Regions from separate parts of the Lysobacter sp. ESA13C genome, predicted to be linked through region 2. Evidence: riboswitches for the same ligand, from Rfam matches in the RefSeq annotation. Region 2 holds a riboswitch; the other holds the start of a gene.
The links. A riboswitch is a leader RNA that binds a small molecule or an ion and turns the genes downstream of it on or off. The one in region 2 is predicted to bind glycine.
Positions count from the first base shown of each region.

Region 1 (7,146 bases), on a different contig from region 2:
CGCGGACGAAGCACGGTGACCGCCACTACCCGGCCATCGCCAGACACCGCTCCTGCGAAGAAAGATTCCCCGATGGAATCGCCTTGAAACACCTGCAGCCCTTGAGCTTCGCTCCAACGGAATGCTTGGCCGACGTAGGTCGAATTCGTCGAATACATCGTCCCGACCACGACTCTTCCGTCAGCCGACATCCCCCACCCCAAAGCAGAATATGCGGGGATATCCAAGATCTTGAAGCCGCCGGCCTGACTCCACAAGGCAGGCGTCGTTCCTGGATTTTTCCCCGAAATCGACTGCGGCAAGTCGAACAAGAGGAGCGAGCCGTCGCTCGACACCGCTTTGAGCATGCGACTGTCTACGTACCGGTCTGACACTTTGTATAGGGTTTCGGTGCCGGCTTGCTCGGTCCACCGGGACAATACGCCACCACCACTTTCCAGCCAAACGAATGCGCGGCCATCGCCGGATACGTAGCCCGTTTTGGACAAGCTTCCTGGAAACTGCCAGAAATCGGCAGCAGCCACTGCCGGATTCGACATCACAACTGCCAGCAAAGCAGTCGACAGCAAACTGATCTTCATCTTCCTTCCCTTTGGGTTCCTGCTTGAGGCGATTCCAAGCCTCAGCGGTCGCAACACTCGATCGCCGGAGGCCAGACACCCAGCCTCAAGACGCCTATCATTTCGATTCATGCCCCGTCGATTCATGCCCCATCGATTCACGCCCCAGGACGGCGGCCATACTGCCGCGGGCGCTATCACCGTTGAGCTGGTCGGCAGGATGTCCCGGGAACGCGCGCATCGAAACGCCCTGCCTGCTGAAGCACGGTACTGGCATGCGCCAGAGATCGCGCCGCAGACACGGCCTTCGCCGCTTTCAGTGGTCTTGTTTCACGACGATTTCCTTGCCGATTGAAGTAAAGCGCCAGGCTCTGGTACGGCGACACGTCGAACGGTGCGCTTCCGGCTTTCGACCCGGAGCAAGACGCCGTTACGAGCACATCCCCGCTGTCTTCGGCGATTATCCCTAAGTCGCGCGTTCGCGACAAACACACATTCCCGTGCGCAGCGTCCGCTGCGCCAGACCCTGGCCTCGCGGCAGCAGAGGCCCAGACCATCGCGGCCGGCACGACCGCTGAGCCATCCGCCGATACCAACCCCGGCCGGCCAGCGCGCATCCGGAAGCCGTAGGCACCGCTTCTGCGAAGAACGTTCTCAGTCCCGTGAATAGGGCCTAGACGAAAGGATTCGCGTCGCGGCTTCCGACGACGGCGCTGTCATCGTCCGCCATGGCGAAGATCGCAATAGTCGGCTGGGTATCGGCTGGTGGGTATCGGTTGGGAAAGGCAGATCGAAATCGCCTGTCAGCCAGAAGCCGCCATCGGCTTGGGCAGGAGCGCACGCCATCAACATCGCAATGGTCATGGCCACGGCCAACGGACTTTAATTCAGCGAAGATCGTCCCTTATCGACCAATCAGGACGCACGCCACGCTCGGTCCTGCATTGGCGCAACATACGACGTAGCGCACATCGCAAAAAAGTCGCTGGACGGAATTTTCGGCCGTATCTTAATTTGCGATAGAAATCAGGCGCGGCGAAACCGGCGCGCGGCTTCGCCGGTCCAGACTCGATTTGGAACCCGAGCGCTCGACACGCAGGGCCCGTTTATCGTGCTCGGCGCGCCCCTCGCGACGCCGAAGCCTCACAACGACTCTTGCGGCTCCACCGCCGCGGCCTCGTCGCCGCGGCTCGCGCATGCGGTCTTCGACACGCGCGCTTCCCATTGCCAGAACAGCCAGGCCACCGCGGTCAGCGCCGAGGCCGCGACCGCCAGCGACACCGCGCTGGCGCTGATCAGCGGCGACAGCACGCCGGCCATGATCGCGTTGACCACCAGGCCGGAGAACGCCTGCAGTGACGAGGCGGAACCGCGCTGGCGCGGGTACATGTCGAGGATCGACAGGGTCACGATCGGGAACACCAGGGCGATGCCGAACGCCGACACGCACATCGGCAGCACCGCCCAGGGGATCTGCGGATCGTCGGTCCACAGGTTGTAGCCCAGGTTCATCGCCACACCGACGAAGGAGAACACGAAACCCCAGCGCACCAGGCGGTCGCCGCTGATCTTGCCGGCCGAGCGCCCCGACACGAACGAGCCAAGCACCATGCCGCCGATGGTCGGCACGAAGAACCAGCCGAACTGGCGTTCGTTGAGCTTGAGGATGTCGAGCACGAACGCCGGCGCCGAGGCGATGTACAAAAACAGCGCGGCGAAATTGAACGCGCCGGTCGCGGTCAGGCGCTGGAAGCGCGGGTTGAGGAAGATCGCGAAGTAATCGCGCAGCAGGCGCTTGGGCTTCAACGGCAGGCGCGCCTGCGGCGGATGCGTTTCCGGCAGCAGGAAGACGGTCGAGCCCAGCAACAGCAGCGAGAAGCCGACCAGGAACCAGAAGATCGCCGGCCAGTGCGCCCAGCCGAGGATCCAGCCGCCGATGATCGGCGCGATCGCCGGCGCCACGCCGAAGATCATCGTCACCTGGCTCATCAGGCGCTGGGCATCGTCGCCGTGCAGTACGTCGCGGATCACCGCGCGCCCGACGATCAGTCCGACACCCGCCGAAAGCCCCTGCACCGCGCGGAAGAACAGCAAGGTCGACAGATCCGTCGACAGCGCACAGCCCACCGACGCCAGCGTGAACACGCTGAGCCCGCCGATGATCACGCGGCGGCGCCCGATCGTGTCCGACAAGGGCCCGTGGACGATGCTCATGAGCGCATAGGCGATCAGATAGACGCTGATGGTCTGCTGCATCGCCAGCTTGTCGGCGCCCAGCTCGGCGCCCATGACCGGGAACGCCGGGAAAATCGTGTCGATCGAGAACGGCCCGAACATCGCCAGGCCGCCGAGCAGCAAGGCCAGCCGGCGGATCGACAAGGTCTTCGTGGCCGGAGCAGGATCGGGTGCGGAGGTATTAATCGGAGGTCACCAATCGGAGAGCGTCGGCTCGGGGCCTCAGCTGGGAGCGTGAGCGGCGTGAGTGTCGATCGGCACCTCGTCGGGCGGGCCCTTGAGTTCGACCACATTGCCTTCGGGATCGAACAGGTACTGCGACGGGCCCTCGCCCTCGGCGCCGTAGCGCGAGCCGAAGTCGCCGATGCGCACGCCGTGCGCCTGCAGGTGGGCGACGATCGCCTCGCGGTCGAAGGGCTCGGCGCGCAAGCACAGGTGATCCATGTTGCGGGCCTCGGCCCCGGCCGGCGCGCCGCCGAGGCGGCCGAGCTTGCCCTGGACGTCGACCAGGTCGATCAGGGACAGGCCGGCGCGCAGCTGCACCAGGCCGATCGCGTCCTGGCGCCGTTCCAGCCGGCAGCCCAGTACGTCGCAATAGAAAGCGATCATCGCCTCGGTGTCGCGTACGCGCAGCACCACGTGATCGAGTTGCAGCAGTTGGAACGGGGGACGGTCCATGCAGGAAGCTCCGGAAGGGACCGCGACCATGTTACGGCGAATCGGCCTTCCTGAACCGGGTCGCGGCGTCGAAACCCGGGATGAAGCCGGCTGCCGCCAGCCCCGGCAACGTCGCCCCGAAGCCGCCGCTGCGGCTATAATCGCGGCTTGAAACACCCGGTGGGAGAAGCGGCCCGGCCCCCCAGCCAGACCGCTGCCGAAGGCGCAACGCCCGTAATCGCTCAGGCCCCATACCGCCGCGTGTACAAAACTCTGGAGAGACCGCCTGCGTACGCTGAGACAGCGGGGCAGAACCGGCGCCGAAGGGGCACGAAGCGAGCGCGGACAGGAGCGGCCCCCGGGCCATCCCCTCCCCTAGCTGCCTGACCGCAGCACGCTTTTAAACTCTCAGGCAAAAGGACAGAGGGGCGCCTCGCGTGCGGCACCGCACGCTGCCTTCGGACGCCCCTGCCATGAGCCCAGCCGCCAACAGCGCAACTTCCTTGCGCGACCTCGAGCACCACGACGCCTTCATCGAGCGCCACATCGGCCCCAACGACGCCGAGATCGGCCACATGTTGGAGCAGGTCGGCTACGACTCGCTCGAAGCCCTGACCGACGCCATCGTCCCCGGCTCGATCAAGTCGACCCAGCCGCTGGCCCTGCCGGCCGCGATCAGCGAAGTCGAAGCGCTGGCCAAGATCCGCGCCATCGCCACCAAGAACCAGGTGTTCCGCAGCTTCATCGGCCGCGGCTACTACGGCACCCACACCCCGAACGTCATCCTGCGCAACATCCTCGAGAACCCGGCCTGGTACACGGCCTATACGCCCTATCAGGCGGAGATCTCGCAGGGCCGCATGGAGGCGCTGATCAACTTCCAGACCATGGTCGCCGACCTCACCGGAATGGAGATCGCCAACGCCTCGCTGCTCGACGAAGGCACCGCCGCCGCCGAGGCGATGACCCTGGCCAAGCGTTCGGCCAAGTCCAAGTCGGACACCTTCTTCGTCTCCAGGAACATCCACCCGCAGACCCTGGAAGTGCTGCGCACCCGCGCCGAACCGCTGGCGATCGAACTGCACATCGGCGACGACGCCGAGGCGGCGACGGTCGACGCCTTCGGCGCCCTGCTGCAGTACCCGGACACCTTCGGCGCGGTCAAGGATTACCAGGGCGTCGCCGACGCCGTGCACGCGCGCGGCGGCATCGTCGCCGTGGCCAGCGACCTGCTCGCGCTGACCCTGCTCAAGGCACCGGGCGAATGGGGCGCCGACATCGTCGTCGGCAACACCCAGCGCTTCGGCGTGCCGTTCGGTTTCGGCGGCCCGCACGCTGGCTTCATGGCCTGCCGCGACGCCTACAAGCGCTCGATGCCCGGCCGTCTGATCGGCGTCTCGGTCGACACCGACGGCAAGCCCGCCTACCGCCTGACCCTGCAGACCCGCGAGCAGCACATCCGCCGCGAGAAGGCGACCAGCAACATCTGTACCGCTCAGGTGCTGCTGGCGGTGATGGCGAGCATGTACGCCGTCTACCACGGCCCCGATGGCCTGACCCGCATCGCCCGCCGCGTCCACCGCCAGGCCACGATCCTCGCCGCCGCACTCGGCAAGGCCGGCATCGCCGTCGGCAGCGGCTTCTTCGACACCCTGCACGTCAGCGGCATCGACGCGAACGCGATCCACGCCAAGGCCCGCGCAGCCAACATCAACCTGCGCGAGATCGATGCCGGCAGCCTCAGCATCAGCCTCGACGAAACCGTGACCCGCGACGAACTCGTCGCCCTGGCCGGCGCGTTCGGCGTGCAGCTCGACATCGACGCGCTCGACCGCGAAGCCGTCGACGCGATCCCGGCCGCGCTGGTGCGTACTTCCTCGTTCCTGCAGCACCCGGTGTTCAACACCCACCACAGCGAACACGAACTGCTGCGCTACATGCGCTCGCTGGCCGACAAGGACCTGGCGATGGATCGCACGATGATCCCGCTGGGCTCGTGCACGATGAAGCTCAATGCCACTGCCGAGATGATCCCGGTGACCTGGCCCGAGTTCGGCAACATCCATCCGCTCGCCCCGGCCGACCAGACCACCGGCTACACCCAGCTGATCGACGAGCTCGAGGCGATGCTGGTCGAGTGCACCGGCTACGACGCGGTCAGCCTGCAGCCGAACTCCGGCGCCCAGGGCGAATACGCCGGTCTGCTGGCGATCCGCGCCTATCACCGCTCGCGCGGCGAAGGCCATCGCGACATCTGCCTGATCCCCGACTCCGCGCACGGCACCAACCCGGCCTCGGCGCAGATGTGCGGCATGACCGTGGTGGTGACCAAGACCGACAGCAACGGCAACGTCGACGTCGACGACATCCGCCGCGCCGCCGAGAAGTACAGCGACCGTCTCGCCGCGATCATGATGACCTACCCGTCCACGCACGGCGTGTTCGAGGAGGAAGTGGTCGAGATCTGCGAGATCATCCACAAGCACGGCGGCCAGGTGTACACCGACGGCGCCAACATGAACGCCCTGGTCGGCGTGGCCAAGCCCGGCAAGTGGGGCTCGGACGTCTCCCATCTGAACCTGCACAAGACCTTCTGCATCCCGCACGGCGGCGGCGGTCCCGGCGTCGGCCCCTGCGCGGTCAAATCGCACCTGGCACCGTTCCTGCCGAAGACCGTCGACGGCGAAGGCATCGTCGGCATGGTCAGTGCGGCGAGCTTCGGCTCGGCGAGCATCCTGCCGATCTCGTGGATGTACGTCACCCTGATGGGCACTGCCGGCCTGCGCAAGGCCACGCAAGTGGCGCTGCTCAACGCCAACTACATCGCCAAGCGCCTCGCCCCGCACTACGAAACGCTGTACACCGGCCGCAACGGCCTGGTCGCGCACGAGTGCATCCTCGACCTGCGCCCGATCAAGGACGCCACCGGCGTCAGCGCCGAGGACGTGGCCAAGCGCCTGATCGACTTCGGCTTCCACGCCCCGACCCTGAGCTTCCCGGTCGCCGGCACGCTGATGGTCGAGCCGACCGAGAGCGAATCGCAGCACGAACTCGACCGCTTCATCGACGCGATGATCCAGATCCGCGACGAAATCCGCGCGGTCGAGGACGGCCGCCTGGACCGCGAGGACAACCCGCTCAAGCACGCCCCGCACACCGCCTCGCAGGTCACCGCGAGCGAGTGGACCCGTGCCTACCCGCGCGAGCTGGCCGCGTTCCCGTTGCCGACCCTGCGCCTGCAGAAGTACTGGCCGCCGGTGTCGCGCGTGGACAACGTCTACGGCGACAAGAACGTCATGTGCGCCTGCATCCCGATCGATGCTTACAAGGAAGAGGTCGAGGCCTGAGCCCCGGCTGGGTTGCACTGAAGCGATAAAACGAAAGGCCCCGCGAATGCGGGGCCTTTTTTTGAGCGGTTGCGACTACGGCGGCGCGATGCGTTCGCCGCGTCCTGCCCTTACTTGGCGAGCTTGAGCTTGCCGGCGATCTCGTCGAACTCCGCGACCGTCGACGGCGACAGGTTCGGACGCCCGGCCAAGATGCCGATCGTGATCGTGCCCTTCACGTAATAGGTTTCGCCGGCTTCGACTTCCATGTTGAGGATGTCCTTGGCTTCCGAATGCACGGTGTACTCGTGCGCGCCCGGCTCGACCGCGACGACGAAGTACTTGCCGCTGCGCAGCTTGCCCAGCTC
Region 1 is NZ_JAHXYK010000005.1:519,470-526,615, reverse strand. Features, by position in the region: gene LC490_RS13640 (autotransporter domain-containing protein) at 1-581, opposite strand, end outside; gene LC490_RS13635 (multidrug effflux MFS transporter) at 1,704-2,939, opposite strand; gene LC490_RS13630 (VOC family protein) at 3,018-3,473, opposite strand; glycine riboswitch at 3,716-3,886, shown strand; gene gcvP (aminomethyl-transferring glycine dehydrogenase) at 3,926-6,799, shown strand; gene LC490_RS13620 (DUF2846 domain-containing protein) at 6,910-7,146, opposite strand, start outside.
Region 1: another riboswitch for glycine. It lies ahead of gcvP (aminomethyl-transferring glycine dehydrogenase); the one in region 2 lies ahead of LC490_RS02945 (trimeric intracellular cation channel family protein).

Region 2 (7,146 bases):
TTCTACCTCTACGGTTCGCTCGCCGTGATCATCGGCAAGCAGTTCTTCGGCGGTTTGAACGAGACCAGCCAATTCATCTTCGCCCTGCTCGCCTTCGCCGCCGGTTTCGCGGTGCGGCCGTTCGGCGCGCTGGTGTTCGGCCGCCTCGGCGACATGATCGGACGCAAGTACACCTTCCTGGTCACCATCGTGATCATGGGCCTGGCGACCTTCCTGGTCGGCATCCTGCCCAGTTACGCCACCCTGGGCATCGCAGCGCCGGTCATCCTGATCACCTTGCGGCTGTTGCAGGGCCTGGCGCTCGGCGGCGAGTACGGCGGCGCGGCGACCTACGTCGCCGAGCATGCGCCCAACGGCAAGCGCGGCCTGTACACCAGCTTCATCCAGACCACCGCAACGCTCGGTCTGTTCCTGTCGCTGCTGGTGATCTGGGCCTGCCGCAATTACCTCGGCAAGGAAGATTTCGAGTCCTGGGGCTGGCGCATCCCGTTCTGGTTCTCGGTGATCCTGCTCGGCGTGTCGGTGTGGATCCGCATGCAATTGGCCGAATCGCCGCTGTTCCAGCAGATGAAGGCCGAAGGCAAGACCTCCAAGGCGCCGATCACCGAGAGCTTCTTCTCCAAGAACGGCAAGATCGCCCTGTTCGCCCTGCTCGGCGCCACCGCCGGCCAGGCCGTGGTCTGGTACGGCGGCCAGTTCTACTCGCTGTTCTTCCTCACCAAGACCCTCGGCATGGACCCGAACCAGGCCGATATCTTCATCGCGATCGCCCTGGCCCTGGCCACCGGCGGCTTCATCTTCTTCGGCTGGCTGTCGGACAAGATCGGCCGCAAGAAGATCGTGCTGGCCGGCTGCCTGATCGCGGTGTTCACCTACTTCCCGGTGTTCAAGGCGCTCACCCATAACGTCAACCCGGCGCTGGAAGCCGCGGTCGCCGCCTCGCCGGTCACCGTCACCGCCGATCCGGATCGTTGCGCGTTCCAGTTCGACCCGGTCGGCAAGGCGACCTTCAAGCAGTCCTGCGACATCATCAAGTCGGCGCTGGCCAAGAAGGGCATTCCCTACGTCAACGCGGCCGGCCCGGCCGGCAGCGTCGCCACGGTCAGCATCGGCGGCGCCAGCCTGAGCAGCTTCGAAGGCGAATCGCTCGACGGCGCCGCCTTCAAGACGCAGTCGGAAGCCTTCGGCAAGCAATTGAGCGAAGCGCTGCAGACCGCGGGCTATCCGGCCAAGGCCGACCCGGCGCAGATCAACAAGCCGATGGTGATCGCGCTGCTGACCTTCCTGGTGCTGCTGGTGACGATGGTCTACGGCCCGATCGCCGCCTGGCTGGTCGAGTTGTTCCCGACCCGCATCCGCTACACCTCGATGTCGCTGCCGTACCACATCGGCAACGGCTGGTTCGGCGGCTTCCTGCCGTTCACCGCGTTCGCCATCGTCGCCGCCACCGGCAACATCTACAGCGGCCTGTGGTATCCGATCATCGTCGCCGCCATGACGGTGGTGATCGGCGCCTTGTTCCTGCCGGAAACCAAGGACCGCGACATCACTGCATAACGTCTCCGCCCGCTAGCGCTGCAACGACGACGCCGGCCTCGCGCCGGCGTCGTCTTTTGCGCTGCCGCCCTGCGCTGCGGGTTCGCGGCTTGACAGGGTTTTGCGCCGCGACCAACACTCGGCCGCTGCTTGCTCGCGCAAAGCCGACCGCCGCCGCCTTCTTGCCGGAACCGATGCCGATGGAATCCCTTGCCGCCCTGCTCGCCGACGTTCGCGCGTGCAGGCTGTGCGCCGCGCATCTGCCCGATGGCCCGCGGCCGGTGCTGCAGATGAGCGCGCAGTCGCGCATCCTGATCGCCGGACAGGCGCCCGGCCGCAAGGTGCATGCGAGCGGCCTGCCCTTCGACGACGCCAGCGGCGAACGCCTGCGCGCCTGGCTCGGTCTGGATCGCGAACGCTTCTACGACGCTGACCAGGTGGCGATCCTGCCGATGGGCTTCTGCTATCCCGGCACCACGAAGTCCGGCGACCTGCCGCCGCGGCCCGAGTGCGCGCCGGCCTGGCGCCGGCGTCTGCTGGCGCAGTTCCAGCGGCTGCGCCTGACCCTGGTCATCGGCCAGTACGCGCAGGCCTATCACCTGCCCGACGCCGGCGACACGTTGACCGCCGCGGTCGCGTCCTGGCGCGAGCGCTGGCCGCATACGGTGGCGCTGCCGCATCCGAGCCCGCGCAACAATCTCTGGCTCAAGCGCAACCCCTGGTTCGAACGCGAGCTGGTGCCGGCCATCCGCGAACGGGTCGCGCAGGCGCTGTCCGAAGACGCTTGAGCGAGCTCTGCAGCGCAGGCTGCGCCGACGCTCACTGATAAACGAACTTCGGCATCTCCCACTCGTAGCGGATCGCCAACAGGCGCAGGGCGAAGCCGCCGCCGAGGCAGAGCAGCACGCTCAGGTTCTCGGCGACGCCGAAGCGCAGCATCGCCAGATAGGCCACGCCGGTCAGCAGCGAAATCACCGCGTACAACTCGCGCTGGAACACCAGCGGGATCTCGTTGCACAGCACGTCGCGCAACACGCCGCCGAACGCGCCGGTCAACATGCCGGCGATGACGACGATGACCGGCGCGTGCCCGCCTTCGCGCGCGACCGAACAGCCGATCAGGGTGAAGGCGATCAGGCCGAGCGCATCCAGCCAGAGGAAGGCGCGGCGCAAGCGGTGCAGTTTCTTGGCCAGGAAGGTCGCGGCGATCGCCGCGCCGATGGTGTAGCCCAGGTACTCGGGATGCCGCACCCAACCGAGCGGGTAGTGGCCGAGCACGATGTCGCGCAGCGAGCCGCCACCGAGCGCGGTGACGCTGGCGATGATGACGACGCCGAACAGGTCCATGCGCCGCTTGCCGGCGGCGAGCGCGCCGGTCATGGCTTCGGCGCTGATGGCGATGAGATAGATCAGTTGCAGCAACACGGCGGTTCTCCGTCGGGCGGGCACGAATGAACCGCGGCCGGGCACGAAGACGCGAGCGCGCCGCTGCGATGAGGACGCGGCCGGGCGGCACGGCAAGCGCAGGCGCGGCCGTGAGCCGCATGCGCTTGCCTGTCTCCGTGGCCCGAAGGCCGCGGTGCCGCTCCCGCTGTCCTTTTACCTGAGAGTTTGGGCGGCGCGCTGTCGCGACAGCGGCCGCTTGCCCCTTCGGTGGGCCGCGTCGCGGCCTCTCTCCAGATCGGCGTGTTCGTTGCAGTGTTCCGGCCGATGAAGGGCCGAGCCTGAGCGATTATGGGAGCCTGCGCCTTCGGCGGGCAGCGGCCTTCGGCCGGCGCCACTCTTCTGCAACGGGGGCATGGTAGCAGTTGGGTGGCGCATCCGGAGCCGGGGCTCATCGGTAGCGCCGATGTTTGCGGGATCGCGGTCGCGGCTTGCGACCGAAGGAAATCCCCGTGGGCCTACCCTTGAAGCGGCGTCGCTCTTGGGTAGGAGCGGCGTCGCTCTTGAGTAGGACCGGCGCGAGCCGCGACCACGCAATGGCATCGACGACGCCACCGGCCGTAAGACGATGGCGTCGCGCCGCTGCCCCAAACTACTCCGCATCTGCCGGCCGCTCGTCCGCCAAGGCCTCGACCATCGACTGCTCCAGCGACCGCTGCGGGTCGGCGCGGATCGCATCGAGCTCGTCGGCCGGCCAATCACGACGCAGGCGCCCGTCCATCAGCAACAGCGCGCGGCTGATGAAGCGCTCGGCGACGTCGAGCGAATGGGTCGCCAGCAACACGGCGGTGCCGCGATCGAGAGCTAGCTGCTGCAGATGGCGTTTGAGCGCGTAGGCGCTGAGCGGGTCGAGGCCGTTGAGCGGTTCGTCGAGCACCAGCAAGGGCGGCTCGCCGAGCAGACCCAGCGCGATCGCCAGTTTCTGGCGGGTGCCGAGCGAGTATTGGCCGATGCGGCGATCCAGCATCGGCGCCAGCGCCAGGGTCTCGGCGAGGGCCAGCGTCGGCGCGGGAATTTCGCTGAGCTCGCGCGTACCGGCGAACAGACGCAGGCATTCGCGACCGGTCAACAACGGCGGCAGACGCGCCGGGTCGACTGCGAAGCCGAGCAGGCGCCGCGCCTGCAGCGGTGCGCGGGCGAGGTCGTGGCCGCCGATCAACACGCGCCCCGCGCTCGCCCGCTGCAGCCCGGCCAGGCAATGCAGCAGGGTGGTCTTGCCGGAACCGTTCGGACCGATCAGCGCGGCGAACTCGCCGGCCTGCAAGCGCAGATCGATGCCGTGCAGCACCGCGTGCTCGTCGTAGCGGTGCTGCAGGCCTTCGAGTTCGAGCAGGACGGTCATCGCGACAAAGGCCGGTGAAGGAGGGGACGCAGCGCAAGCAGCGCCGGCCATGAAAGGATGAGCAGGATCGCGAGCAATACCGGCGCAGCACGCCAGGTCAGCGACAACAACGCAGCGCCGACGCTCGCGAATGCCAGGGCGCAGAGCAAGGCGAAGGCCGGATACCGCCAGGCCGCCTGAGCCAGCCGATGCGGCGCGCGCGGTGTGCTCGCCAGCAGGGCGTCGGCATCGAGCGTCGCGGCGACGCAGGCCTGCAGGATCAGACTGAACCAGGCCAGCGCGATGGCGATCAGCAACACGCCGATGCCGCTGCTCGCGCCGGTCGAACTCGGCAGGCCGAACAGCACCGCGCCGATCATCCAGGCGTGACCGCCGCGACGCCAGCGCAACACGCCTTCGCGCCGTTGCCAGTCGCTGAGGTGCGGCAGCCGCGCGTCGTCGAGCCAGACCAGGCCGAACACCGGCAGGCGCGCGCCTTCGCGCAAACGCTGCGCCGGATGGCGGCGATGGCGCAGGGCCGCGAACAGGCCCAGCACGGCGCCGAGCGCGAGCCCGCCGTCGACGACCCAGTAGGCGGCGCGCAGGCTCGCGCGGTCGCCACCGCAGGCGGCGAGCACGGTCGCCGCGAATGCCATCGCCGCCAGCGTCGCCAGGCCGGCCAGCAAGACCAGGCTGCGCGTGGCCCGCGACGGTTCGATCGGCGCCGCCGCCCACCACCCCAGGCGCAGGTACTCATCGAGCGCGATCGAGCGTCCGCGCGCGACCGCATACGCCGTAGCGATGGCGAGCAGACCGAACGGCAGCGGCAAGCGTTCGATCAGGCGCGGCAGGGCCTCGGCCAGGGCCGCGGCATCGCCCCCCCAGCCACGCAGCAGCAACGGCAAGACGATCGCCGCGGCGGCGGCCGCCGACAGGGTCCGGCCGCGTCGCCATGCGCCGCCGCGCGCGGCGACGAGGCGCGCTTCGGCGAACCAGGGATGCAGCATTCGGCCCATCGCAGGAGGCCCTCGGCGATCGATCGGGAAACCGGAGTCGGCGCTGTCGACGGCACTGCGCAGGACCCGGCGGCGACGCGCGTCGCGCTCATGCGGGCGCGCCGGTTACGCCCCGCAGCGGTCCCATCGACGATGCGGACTGTACCGGATCGGCGCCGCTCAGCGCTCCGACGCGGCGCAGCGCAGTTCCAGCGCGTCGTTCAAGGAAGCGGCGTGCGCCCATTCCTCCAGGCCGGTCCAGACTCGCTCCACGGCCATGCTCAGCACCACTTCGTCGCGCAGATCGCCCTGGCCCACCAGGCCGAACAATTGCGCCGCGCCGTCCGGCCCGGGCAGGTCGGCGGCCTCGTCGAACATGGTTCCGCTCGATGCGAACACGTGCCGCTCGGCCAGGCCGATCAGGCAGGCCAGGTGCTGGGCGAACTCGCAGGCGAGCAGGGACAGCGGTTTGCGCGCATAGCGATTGCGCAGCTTGCCGACCAGTTCGTACAGCTCGCCGACCACGATTTCGGCCAAGGCCGCGTCCACCGCCTCATCGTTCGGATGCGCGGCGAGCGAGCGCAAGGTCTCGACCAGGGCGCCGTGGTCGGGCGCGATCCACAGCGCGCGCGCATGCACGAACTGGCCGTGGCTGAGCGCCCAGCCTTCGTCGACTTCGCGCGCGTAGGCCTCGATGGCGGTGCGCGACATCAGGTTGAGCTCGGCCTTGCCGCGGCCGTGCACCCATTCCAGGGTTTCGTCGTAGTCGGCGCCGAGGGCGTCGTCGTCGAGCACCGCCCACAGTTCGATGTCCGAGTACGGGCCGTCGCCGTCGCGCGCGGTCGAGCCGTACATGGCGACCGCCAGCAGGCGTTCGCCATGGACCTGGCGCAGTCGTTCGACGATCAGTTCGGCCAGTTCGCGGCGTTGTTCGGAAGTGACCGATTGGGGGCCGGCGAACAGCGTATCCAGTTCGCCGCGGGGCAATGCGTAATTCATCGCGACTAGGTATCACGCGCGGCGCAGCGGCGGCAATTGCGCAATCCGGGCAATGCGACGGGCTGCGGAGAATTCGCCGGATGCGCATCGCGCAACGCACCGGAAACGCGACGCTCGTGACCTTAGCGTTCGCCTCGGCCCAGCGAGCCGTTCAGGCCGGCGATCACTGCGGGGGCGAGGCCAGTTCGCGCGCGTCGAGCCAGCCGTCGCGGTTGCGGTCCTGTTTGCCGAAACGCTCGGCCAGGGTCAGGCGATGCTGCTCGCGCGACAGCGCGGCGCGTGCGCCGCGGCCGCTCGCGGGCTGCTCCTGCGCATCCAACTGGCCGTCGCGGTTGGCGTCCATCGCGTCGAAGGCGTAGCTGAGCCAATCCTGGTACTCGAGCAGCGAGATCTTGCCGTCCTGGTCGCCGTCCATGCGCGACAAATAGTCGCCGGTCGAGGCGACGTGCTGGGCCGCGCAGACGAACGGAATACAGAACGCGATCGCAATCAGTCGGCGCATGCACGGGAACCGGGTGGCGCCGGGAACGGCGGCTTTGCCGCGCAGCCTGACGCGGGCGGCGGCGCCAGGCAAGTCCGGGCCGCGGATCGCGGGATCCTGCGCTGCCGACTCGGCCGATCAGGGTTGCCGGCGGCGCGCAGGCGACGCCGGCAACACGGGTGCGCACGGCGCAAGGCAGGTCGCGCACGGATCATCGACCGCCTCGGATCAGGAATCGTCCATGCAGCAGGCGAAGCGATTGCCGCCGAACTGGCAGCCGGCCTTGGGCGCGCAGCCCTCGGCGTACTTGTTGTCGGCCTGGGCCGCGCCGAAACCGACCGAAGCGGCGAACAGCGCGGCGATCGCCAGGT
Region 2 is NZ_JAHXYK010000001.1:654,780-661,925, reverse strand. Features, by position in the region: gene LC490_RS02955 (MFS transporter) at 1-1,557, shown strand, start outside; gene LC490_RS02950 (uracil-DNA glycosylase family protein) at 1,737-2,324, shown strand; gene LC490_RS02945 (trimeric intracellular cation channel family protein) at 2,356-2,961, opposite strand; glycine riboswitch at 3,120-3,226, opposite strand; glycine riboswitch at 3,227-3,334, opposite strand; gene LC490_RS02940 (ABC transporter ATP-binding protein) at 3,572-4,321, opposite strand; gene LC490_RS02935 (hypothetical protein) at 4,318-5,307, opposite strand; gene LC490_RS02930 (kanamycin nucleotidyltransferase C-terminal domain-containing protein) at 5,476-6,294, opposite strand; gene LC490_RS02925 (hypothetical protein) at 6,458-6,796, opposite strand; gene LC490_RS02920 (hypothetical protein) at 7,004-7,146, opposite strand, start outside.